2 regions of the Rothia sp. 11254D007BW genome follow, and region 1 is predicted to be linked to the other one. Evidence: riboswitches for the same ligand, from Rfam matches in the RefSeq annotation. Region 1 holds a riboswitch; the other holds the start of a gene.

Region 1 (5,146 bases):
ACCTGAATGGGGGAGCCGTTAGAGCGAGCCAGCAGGGCAGCTGAGCCCGCGGTGGAACCCACGTCAATCGCACCGGAGCGCAGGGCCTCATTGGCCTTGTTTGAACCGGCTGACTGAACCCACTCGACGTCCTTACCCTGCTCTTGTAGGGCGGTCTCAAGCCAGCCCTTTTCCTTGATAATCAGGGAGAGCGGGTTGTAGGTGGCGTAGTCGATGGTGACGGTGGCGTCGCCCGCTGCTGCAGAAGTATCGGCGGTAGAAGCGTTTTCTCCTGCCAGGCACCCGGTCAGTAGTAGGGTGCCGGTTGCGAGCAGGGCAGAAGTGGTGGTGAGACGAGAAATGAGTGACATGTATGTTCCTAGTGTTCTTCGACGCCGAGTTCGGCCAAAAGTTCTTTACGCAGGGTGGCAAGCGCCGGGTTACCGCGGTCGCGGGGGCGGTGGTCGGGCACATCGACGATACGGGCGATGGTCGCCGGTGCGGACGGCTCGGGCTTGCCCAGCACGATGACCCGGTCAGAGAGGTAGAGGGCTTCTTCTACATCGTGGGTGACCAGCAGAATAGTCGCCGGGTCCTGGGCGTGAATATCGAGCAGGAGGTCCTGCATGTTGATGCGGGTCAGGGCGTCCAGAGCGCCAAAGGGCTCATCCAAGAGTAGGACACCGGGGTTCCGCGCCAGCGCCCGGGCCAGGGAAGCGCGCTGGGCCATGCCACCGGAAATCTCGCGGGGGCGGTGCTGGGCATAGTCTGCCAGCCCCACGAGGTCTAGAAGCCGGGCAACCTGCTCGCGGGCGGCGTCCTTGGGTGTTCCCTTGGGCAACCCCAGGGCAACATTCTTCTCAACGGTTCGCCAGGGCAGCAGGCGGGGTTCCTGGAAGCCAATTGCCACGCGGGAGTCCAGGCCGCGTACCGGGCTGCCATCGATGGTGACGGTACCGGCGGTCGCTGCGCCCAGGCCCGCGGCAGCCCGTAAGAGGGTAGATTTGCCGCAACCGGAGGAGCCAATAATCGAGATAATCTCACCGGGGTAGGCGGTGAAGGAGACGTTTTCCAGGACGGTGCGGGTCTCGCCGCGCTCGCCGATGAAGGTTTTGCCGACGGCCTTGAAGTCAATGTCGCAGGCGGTGAGGGTGGTGGGGGTGCGTTCTAGCGTGGGTGCGCTCATGCTTTTCTCCATCGTCTCTTGGCGTTAGCACCGACCCCTGTAATGCGGGAGGTTGCTGCGACGTCGTTGAGCCAAGTCTCTCGGTCGCTCTGGATGGTTGACGCTCTCAACGCTAGGGGCCGGTGCCGCGGCCGGGCAAGAGTATGACGCGGTATTTCGCCTGGTTACGAGTGTGACGCAGTGGGTGAAACTGACCGGAACTCGCAGGTGAGCGTAACACTGCTCAACACGTGCCACAATGTGAAACGTAGCCTCAGATGCTTGCCTCTTGGCGGGCTGCGAGGGCTACACTAAATCTCAAGATCAAGAGTCCCAACGCGAAGCTCTGGCTAGTTGGGCGGCAACCCTCTCCCGTAGCGGGGTGCCCCAGATGAGGATCAGGCAGTAATGCAAGTACGGCGCAACCAGGCGCCACCTTCGCGAAGGCTCGGCGCCTTTTACTTTTGGGTAAGGACGCCGGTGGCAGCACGGGCGCGAGGGGCCAAGCACCACCTGTGAAAGGGCCCGGTTCATGACCGAGAAGAAGCGCATCGTCGTCAACGCCTTCGATATGACCACCACTAGCCACCAGAGCTTTGGCCTGTGGCGTCACCCCCGCAACCGTGCGGATGAGTACAACACCATCAAGTACTGGACCGACCTGGCTAAGGTCTGCGAGAAGGGTCTGTTCGACGCTGTCTTTATCGCTGACGTGGTGGGTGTCTACGATGTCTACAAGGATTCAGTAGCTCCCGTGCTGAAGGACGGCGCCCAGGTTCCTGTGGGTGACCCCTTCCTGCAGATTTCTGCTATGGCCGCTGTCACCGAGCACCTGGGCTTTGGCGTGACCGCCGCTGTGACCTACAACCAGCCCTACACTCTGGCCCGTTCCTACTCCACCCTGGATCACCTGACCGGCGGCCGTGTGGGCTTCAACGTGGTGACCTCTTACCTGCAGTCTGCTGCTGAGAACCAGGGTCTGCCCGGGCAGATTGAGCACGATGAGCGCTACGAGATTGCCGAAGAGTTCCTCGATGTCTGTTACAAGCTCTGGGAGGGCTCCTGGGAGGACGGCTCGGTACCCCGCGACCGCGAAAACGGTATCTTCGCTGACCCCTCGAAGGTGCACCCCATCCTGCACAAGGGCAAGTACTTCCAGGTTCCCGGCATCGCCCTGAGTGAACCTTCCCCCCAGCGCACCCCCGTGATTTTCCAGGCCGGTGCTTCGTCTCGCGGCCAGGCTTTCTCGGGCCAGCACGCCGAGGCTATCTTTATCACCGCCCTGCGTCCCCACCTGACCAAGGTTCTGACCGAGCGTATCCGTTCTGAGGCTGAAAAGGCCGGCCGCAAGCGCGATGACGTCAAGATCCTGGCTATGCTCTCCGTTGTTGTGGACGAGACTGACGAGAAGGCCCAGGCCAAGTACGCCGAGTACCTCAAGTACCAGAATGTTGAGGCTTCCCAGGGCATTATTGGCGGCTGGAGCGGCCTGGACCTGGATCAGTTCGATGAGGATGAGGCCCTCAAGTACGTTGAGACCGAGTCTATCCAGTCCTTCCTGACCCCCTTCACCCTGCAGGATAAGGAGAAGGAGTGGACCCGCAAGGACATCGCCGAGCACTGCGCTACCGGCGGTATGGGTGCGGTTCTGGTGGGCTCCCCCCAGACCGTTGCCGATGAGCTGGAGAAGTGGATTGACGAGGGCGGCCTGGATGGCATCAACCTGGCCTACCATGTTTCCCCCGGCTCCTTTGAGGACTTCGTTGAGTTCGTCGTCCCCGAGCTGCAGAAGCGCGGCCGCTACCGCACCGCCTATGAGGGTTCCACCCTGCGTGAGAGCCTCTTCGGTGAGGGCAACAAGTATGTGGACGAGCGCCACCCGGCTGCCAAGTACCGCGGCGCCTACGCGGGCAAGCCCTCTGCTGCTGACACCCCGGCTCGTGACTTCCTCAAGCTAGCGATTGAGAACGCGGAGAAGGCAGAGGCCGCAGGCCACTAGTTCTTCTGAGATAAGGACGCCGCCCCGCACCTTCCTGCCAACGGGCAGGGGAGTGCGGGGCGACGTCCTTATCTTCTTTATGCCGTGCCGACGGTTAGAGCAGGGCGCTCCACAGGCGACAGAGGTTTTCGGCAACCTTCTGGTGGTTGGGGCGGTTGACCCACTCGTCGTAGCGCAGGCGCTTGCAGCGGGAGATGTAGTCCCGGGCTACGCCTTCGAGTTCCTGCACCATAGCCTTGCCCACGATAAAAGTGGAGACCTCAAAGTTGAGGGCAAAGGAGCGGGGGTCCATGTTGGATGAGCCGATGAAGGTGATTTCGTCGTCCACAATCATGAACTTGGAGTGCAGCACGGTGGGGCCGGGGTACTGCTGAATGTTCACACCCGAGCGGAGCAGCTGCTCGTAGTAGGAGCGCTGCCCCATAATCGGCAGGAACTGGTCACCCTTCTCGCAGACAATCAGGGTCACGTCGATACCCGAGAGTGCCATGTTGGTCAGAGCCTGCAGCAGGGTTTCTTCGGGCACGAAGTAGGGGGAGCAGATGATGATGCGTTCTTCTGCGTTGTAAATCAGGTGGTTGATCAGGCGCAGGTTGTTTTCGGTTTCGAAACCGGGGCCAGAAGGCACGATTTGGGCGAGCGGACGCTGGCCTTCCTGCCCTGCCTCTTCGTTGGCTTCGATGTCGGCGTCGATTTCATCGAGCAGGAGTTCCTTGGTTTCGGCGTACCAGTCGGAGACAAAAACCGCGTTGAGCTCGTGCACCACGGGGCCGGTGCAGAAGAAGGAGAGGTCCTTCCACTCTAGGCCCTTTTTGATGTTGCCCTTGAGATTGTAGGTTCTATCGATAGCATTCTGGGAGCCGGAGAAAGCCAACTCGCCATCGATGACCACAATCTTGCGGTGGTTGCGCAGGTCGGGCCGCTGCCACTGGCCCTTCCAGGGTTTGAGGGGTAGCATGAGCCGCCAGGGCACCCCTGCATCGTTGAGCTTGCGCTGGAGTTCCTTCCAGCGGGGGTACTTGCGGGAGCCGATATGGTCGATGAGTACATGGACCGCTACACCGCGCTGGTGGGCGCGCACCAGGGCGTCCCAGAGGGGCTCGGTGGTGCTATCGAGGGCGGTGATGTAGAACTCGAAGTGAACGTACTTCTTAGCCTGGTCGATCTTTTTGGCGATTTCCTGCAGGGCCGCGTTGTTGTCGTGGCGCAGCTCGAAATCATTACCGCCAATCAGGGGCAGGGCACCGAGCTTGTAGTTGAGGTTAGCTGCCACCCGTGCAGGCTCAGAGAGCTCCGGGTCGCCCAGCACGGCGTCATCCCCCTCGATGGAGTCTTTAATAATCTGGTTCATGCTGCGCTGGCGGCTGCGGCGGTGCCGGGGCACCAGGTTGGAACCAAAAATCAAGAAAGCAAACAGGCCCACGAAGGGAATAAAGAAAATCGCCATCAGCCAGCCGAGCGCGACCACCGGTTTACGGTTGTAGGGCAACCAGAAAATAACGGTGATGCGGATGAGGATATCGATAACGACCAGGGTTATCGAGAGCCAATCCGGCAGGTTCGTGATATCGAGAAAAGGTAGGCTGAAGTTCACCTTTCTAAGTCTACCCGGGGTCCGAGTGCGGGGTGGGGCTTGTCCACATAGTCAGAAAGCTCTCTACGCGCGATGCTCGTACCCTGCCCGTAATATCTCACCTAGCTTAGGTTCTCTGCACCTCTGCAATAGACTGGTGGTGTGAAGAAACCCGAGAAGTCCGTGCGCCAGCAGCGCCGGGAGCGAACCCACACCGCGATTCACGAGGCCGCGCTCAAGCTTGTGCTTGAGAAGGGCCTCAAAGCCACCACTACCGACGAAATCGCTGAAGCTGCCGGGGTCAGCCCCCGCACCCTCTTCAACTACTTCGCCAGTAAAGAGGACGCCGTGCTCGGCCTGCGCGCCCCCGTCATCACCGATGACATCCTGCAGCGCGATGCTGCCCGCCAGGACCTCTATATCTTCGAGC
Region 2 (5,146 bases), 170 kb from region 1:
GCGATTCACGCCAGCCCCGGAGCCAGCAGCTTCGCTATGAGCCTGCCCTATCTTTTCGGGAACCAAAATGCTTATAAAAGTCCGCCCCTCCACATACGGAGGGGCGGACTTTTATCGTGCTATGTGAAGAACCCTACTGCTGCGCAGCTGCGTCCGAGACGCCGGTGAGGGCTTCAGTGAAGATGCGCTGCACGTCGGTGGGGGAAGACGCCATATGGGCCTCGCCGCCGACGCTCTGGGCGATAGTGGTCAGGGCGTTCATGTCGGCGTCCTCAGAGATACCGATCATGATGATGAAGACCGGGTTAGCAGGGTCCTGCTCAGCCTGAATGGTAGAAATCAGTTCTTCCTGGCTAATTGAACCATCATCAAAGTTTTCACCGTCGGTCAGTACAATCACGGCATTTACCGAACCGTAGGCGTAGTTCTCCTTAGCGGAGCGGAAGGCAGCCAGGGTGGTGTCGTAGAGAGCGGTAAAGCCGTTGGGGTCGATAGTTGCTGCGATACCTGAGCCAGCTTCCTGCAGCAGCTCGCGCTGGGTCTTACCGTCTACAGTCTCTTCAAAACCGCGAACGGGTACCAGCTCCTGGTAATCAGAAACCGTGCCGTCGGGCAGAGTAAGGTCGCGGGAGAACTTCCACAGGCCCATGGAATCGCGGGCGGGGAAGAGCTGGGAACCTGCCAGAACAGACTCAACAGTAATGTCCATACGGGACTTATCGGTACCCGCTACCGGGCGTAGCATGGAGCCAGACGCATCGAGTACAACCAGAGCGTTCAGAGGCGCAGACTGGAGCGCGTAGGAAGTCCACACCTGGGTGAGTACATCCTGGTTGCTGGGAGCTAGCGCCGCAAAGCTTCCGACGCCGTATTCGCCCTCTAGTTCCTGGCCATCCGCAGTGCGTAGACCTGCACCAGCAAGAGCCTGCTTACCCTCGTCGCTGGCCATAAAGTCAATAATCTGCTGGGCAGCTTCATCGATAGTGGTGTTGTTGCTGGAGGACGCCTGGTAGAGGGGGTAGTTGAGGGCAAAAGAGCCGTCGCCGGGTACAGTTGCGGTCAGCCCGGAATCTGCGTGGGTTGAAGCGTAAGCAGCGTAGTCAGCTTCGGTGACGATTGCGGCGTCCTTGGAGCCGTTATCCACATCGGTCAGCAGCTCGGTAGCGCTCTGGGCGGCTTCAGTAACACCGATGCTCTGGGCACGCAGCGTAGTGCCACCGGTGAGGTCCTCAACGCTAACGGTACCCGCTGACGCCTCAGAGATACCCCCGAGCAGGGCCGCGAAAGCGCCGGGGTCCTCCTTGGGGTCACCCATGCTGACGGTATCTTCAGCCTTGAGAGCTTCGAGCCAGGTGCCGTAGCTGGTGTTATCTTCTGACACGATGACGCCGGGGGTCTGGGCAAGAGACTCAGCAAGGGGAGTTAGGCCGGTGTTGGCTTCGCTCATGGCCAGCTCAGCGCGGGTGGTGGAGTCAGGAATCCAGAGGTTGGTGGTTGCTGTGCCGCTGGTTGACTCGGTGAGTACATCGCTGGCGGTCTTATTGGTGGTGATGTCGAGGGTGATGCAGGTGTCCTCGTCCACGGGCATAGCCTTCAGCGCTGCTGCCATAGGTTCGGTGGTAGCCACGGTGACGGCCTGGGTGGTTGAGCAGGCAGCCGGAACGGTCTGGCCGCTGGTCGTTGACTGTTCCCTATCAGAGGTGATGTTGGTGTAGGCGATAGCGCCGCCGCAGAGCAAAATGACGGCTGCAGCGCCGGTTGCAATCCACTTGCGGCTATTCTTCTTCTGCTTCTCAATACGCTCTTGACGGCGCGATTTGGCGGTGTTCACCATGGGGTGGGTGCCTCTTCCCTAATGCTGTGCGGTGGGGTGTGCGAGCGGGGGTCCCTCAGCAGGTGCGACTGATGAGGCACTCGCATGCGCGGCTAACTACTGCTGGGTAGCGCCGCTGGTTCGCCCTTTAGTGTAGCAAGAAAGGGGTGTTGGTGACGGGGTTTATAGGACGGTGGTGGTGGGCTGCTGTGCTTTAAAATGGGAGGGTGCCGAAAGTCAGTGAAGAGTATATGCGTTCCCGTCGTGCCGAGCTTGTTGCGGCTGCCCGCGCTGTGTTTATGCAGAAGGGGTATCAGCAGGCGTCGATGAGCGAGGTGATTGCTGCCTCGGGCTTATCTGCAGGGGCGATTTATAACCATTTCTCGGGGAAAACAGAGATTATGGCTGCGGCTGCCCGGGTAGATCTCTCTCAGTTTGAGGTGCGTAGCGATGAGCTGCCCTGGGAGTTTGTGGAACGCTGTCTGGTGACCCTGCAGGCTGATGAGCAGCTGACTCGGTTTTTGGCGATTACCTGGGGAGAGGCCGTAACGGTACCTGAGGTCGCTGAGGTTGTTGATGAACAGCTGGGCCTCTTGCGTTCCCGCGTGGTGGCGAGCTACCGGGCCTGGGCTGCGACAGAACTAGATTTTTCCCCCTCGGAGCTAGAAACCTGGTTACAGATGCTGGGCTCGGCGGTCCTGTCTGTGCTGACCGGCTTTGTGGTGCAGGCCAGTACCGTGCGCGACTTTGACGCCGAAAGCTACTTCGAATTTGCCCGCACCATTTTGCGGCAGGCCTAGCCTCCCTTTTTCCTGCGCGGACGCCGGTGAGCTGCTCACCGGCGTCCGTTTGTCTTTGTCGTTGCATAAGGCGTCATAAAAAGTAAGACAGGACATATTAGGTCGCACAAGGTTAAAAAGTTGGTACAGCTTTCGCCTAACCCATAGGCTAGCAACATCACCATCAAGAGCGACCGAGAGATCTGGCTCGAAGACGTCGCAGCAACCAGCCCCACCGGGCACGGTGCTACCGCCAGAACCGATGGGTTCTCCGTTTCTCTCTGAAATACACCCACCCCTGATGCTATTCAGTGAGGCGGGATCCCCTCGCAATACTGCACTAAGTCATTGCAAGGAGACACATGATTTCATTACGGGATATCAGCGTCGAATATACCCGCGGGCCTGAAACGGTTCGAGCCGTTGACCGCGTCAACCTTGAGATAGCCCCCGGGTCTATTCAGGGCATCGTGGGGTTCTCTGGCGCGGGTAAATCTACCCTGCTACGCACCATCAACCTACTTGAACGCCCCACCAGCGGCACTGTAACGGTCAACGGTCAAAATCTCACCGATCTATCGGCCTCACAACTACGCCAGACCCGCCACAACATCGGTATGATTTTTCAGCATTTCAACCTGGTCGCTAACCTCACCGCCGTGAAAAACGTAGAGCTCTCTCTTAAGTTCGCAGGTATCCCACCGCGAGAACGGCGAGTGCGGGCACTGGAAGCTCTCAACATCGTTGATTTAGCCGATAAGGCTGACGCGTATCCAGGTCAGTTATCAGGCGGCCAGAAGCAACGCGTTGCTATTGCCAGAGCACTAGCAACAAAGCCAAGCGTCCTCCTCTGCGACGAGCCTACGAGCGCCGTTGACCCGCGCACCACAACCTCTATCCTCCAGTACCTACGCACGATTAATGCTGAGTTGGGCATAACCACCGTAATTGTCACCCACGAAATGAACGTCATCAGGGCTCTAGCCCATAACGTGGCTGTACTTGAAAATGGTCAGCTGGTAGAACGCTTTGACCTTTCCCGTCTTCTAGATCCAGCCTTCACCCCCACCAGTGAAATCGGGCGACTGCTACAAAATGACGACATCGTGCTTACAGACCCGACCTCACCCGCGCCCCCAGCGAACGCCCTTCTACAGGAGCTAACCCATGTTTGAGCGAATTATCGAAGTTTCGCCCGAAATCTGGTTAGCCCTGGGGCAAACACTCATTATGTTGTTGGTGGCTATTCCCCTGGCAGTCCTCTTCGGAACCCCTCTGGGAATCTTGCTCTACCTCATTGGTCCCAAGGGACTGCATCACAAGCCCATTCTCCACAAGGTTCTTGACACAGCCGTCAACATCGTGAGGTCCTTCCCTTTCCTCATTCTTCTTATTGCAATCATCCCGTTCACCCGTCTACTGGTAGGCACCAGCCTCGGTACCGCCGCAGTCTGTGTACCTCTTACCATCAACGCTATTCCCTACTTTGCCCGCTTTGTCGAACAGAATCTCACCCAGCTAGGCGATGGAACCGTTGAAGCAGCTCTTGCCATGGGCGCAAAAGCTCGACACATCATTACCGACGTCCTCCTTGTAGACGCCCGCCCTGCCCTGGTCACATCAATCACCATTATGACCGTCAGCTTTATCTCATACTCAGCTATGGCAGGCCTGGTAGGCGGGGGAGGCATCGGCGACTTCGCGATTCGCTACGGCTACTACCGCTACGAAACACCGCTCATGATTGTCGCCATCCTGCTCATGATTGCCCTCGTCTCTCTCGTACAGTTCAGCGGTTCTCGCCTATCTCGAGCCCTCGACAAGCGCTAAAAACAAATTTTTCACAGTCCAAGGGGACACCTATGTCAAAAACACACACCCCCAACCGTAAACGCCTGCTCTTGAGTGCTTTCGTTATGAATACTGGAAGCCACATCAGAGGCGGTCTTTGGCGACACCCCGAAGCCGAACAGCACCGATTCAACGAACTTGCTCTATGGCAAGATTTAGCCCGCCAGCTCGAAACAGCAAAGTTCGATGCCCTCTTCTTGGCCGACGTTGTAGGCGTCTACGGCGATTACGGCGGCAATAGCGACGCACTGATCCAAAAGGGACTGCAGATACCGTCAAACGATCCGCTCGTTCTAGCGTCTGCGCTCGCTGCTACTACGGAGCACCTGGGTCTTGCTATAACCTCATCCACCATTCAGGCCCACCCCTTCACCTTCGCGCGCCAGCTCTCGACGCTGGATCATCTGAGTGGGGGCCGAGTAGCCTGGAATATCGTTACCAGTGCCCTCGAAAATGCCCACCGTAACTTTGGGGCAGAAACAATCCCTGAACACGATAGCCGCTATGACGAAGCTGAAGAATACCTAGATGTGGTGTATAAGCTGTGGGAAGGGTCTTGGTCGGACAACGCCCTGAAACTAGATAAAGAATCTGGGATTTTTGCTGACCCAACTGGAGTGAAGCCTATTAATCACAGAGGCAAGCGATACTCTGTCGATGGACCTCATCTAGTAGCTCCTAGCCCGCAGCGCACTCCTTTCCT

Evidence for each region. A riboswitch is a leader RNA that binds a small molecule or an ion and turns the genes downstream of it on or off. The one in region 1 is predicted to bind S-adenosylmethionine.
Region 2: another riboswitch for S-adenosylmethionine. It lies ahead of ACEE43_RS06480 (methionine ABC transporter ATP-binding protein); the one in region 1 lies ahead of ACEE43_RS07245 (LLM class flavin-dependent oxidoreductase).

The regions. Positions count from the first base shown of each region.
Region 1 covers NZ_JBPWPK010000001.1:1,614,978-1,620,123, reverse strand. The annotation lists gene ACEE43_RS07255 (aliphatic sulfonate ABC transporter substrate-binding protein) at 1-350, opposite strand, end outside; gene ACEE43_RS07250 (ABC transporter ATP-binding protein) at 359-1,165, opposite strand; SAM riboswitch class I at 1,171-1,265, opposite strand; SAM riboswitch class IV at 1,467-1,567, shown strand; gene ACEE43_RS07245 (LLM class flavin-dependent oxidoreductase) at 1,677-3,143, shown strand; gene cls (cardiolipin synthase) at 3,238-4,737, opposite strand; gene ACEE43_RS07235 (TetR/AcrR family transcriptional regulator) at 4,879-5,146, shown strand, end outside.
Region 2 covers NZ_JBPWPK010000001.1:1,440,804-1,445,949, reverse strand. The annotation lists gene ACEE43_RS06490 (substrate-binding domain-containing protein) at 134-1,834, opposite strand; gene ACEE43_RS06485 (TetR/AcrR family transcriptional regulator) at 2,065-2,613, shown strand; SAM riboswitch class I at 2,771-2,861, shown strand; gene ACEE43_RS06480 (methionine ABC transporter ATP-binding protein) at 2,955-3,767, shown strand; gene ACEE43_RS06475 (methionine ABC transporter permease) at 3,760-4,422, shown strand; gene ACEE43_RS06470 (LLM class flavin-dependent oxidoreductase) at 4,455-5,146, shown strand, end outside.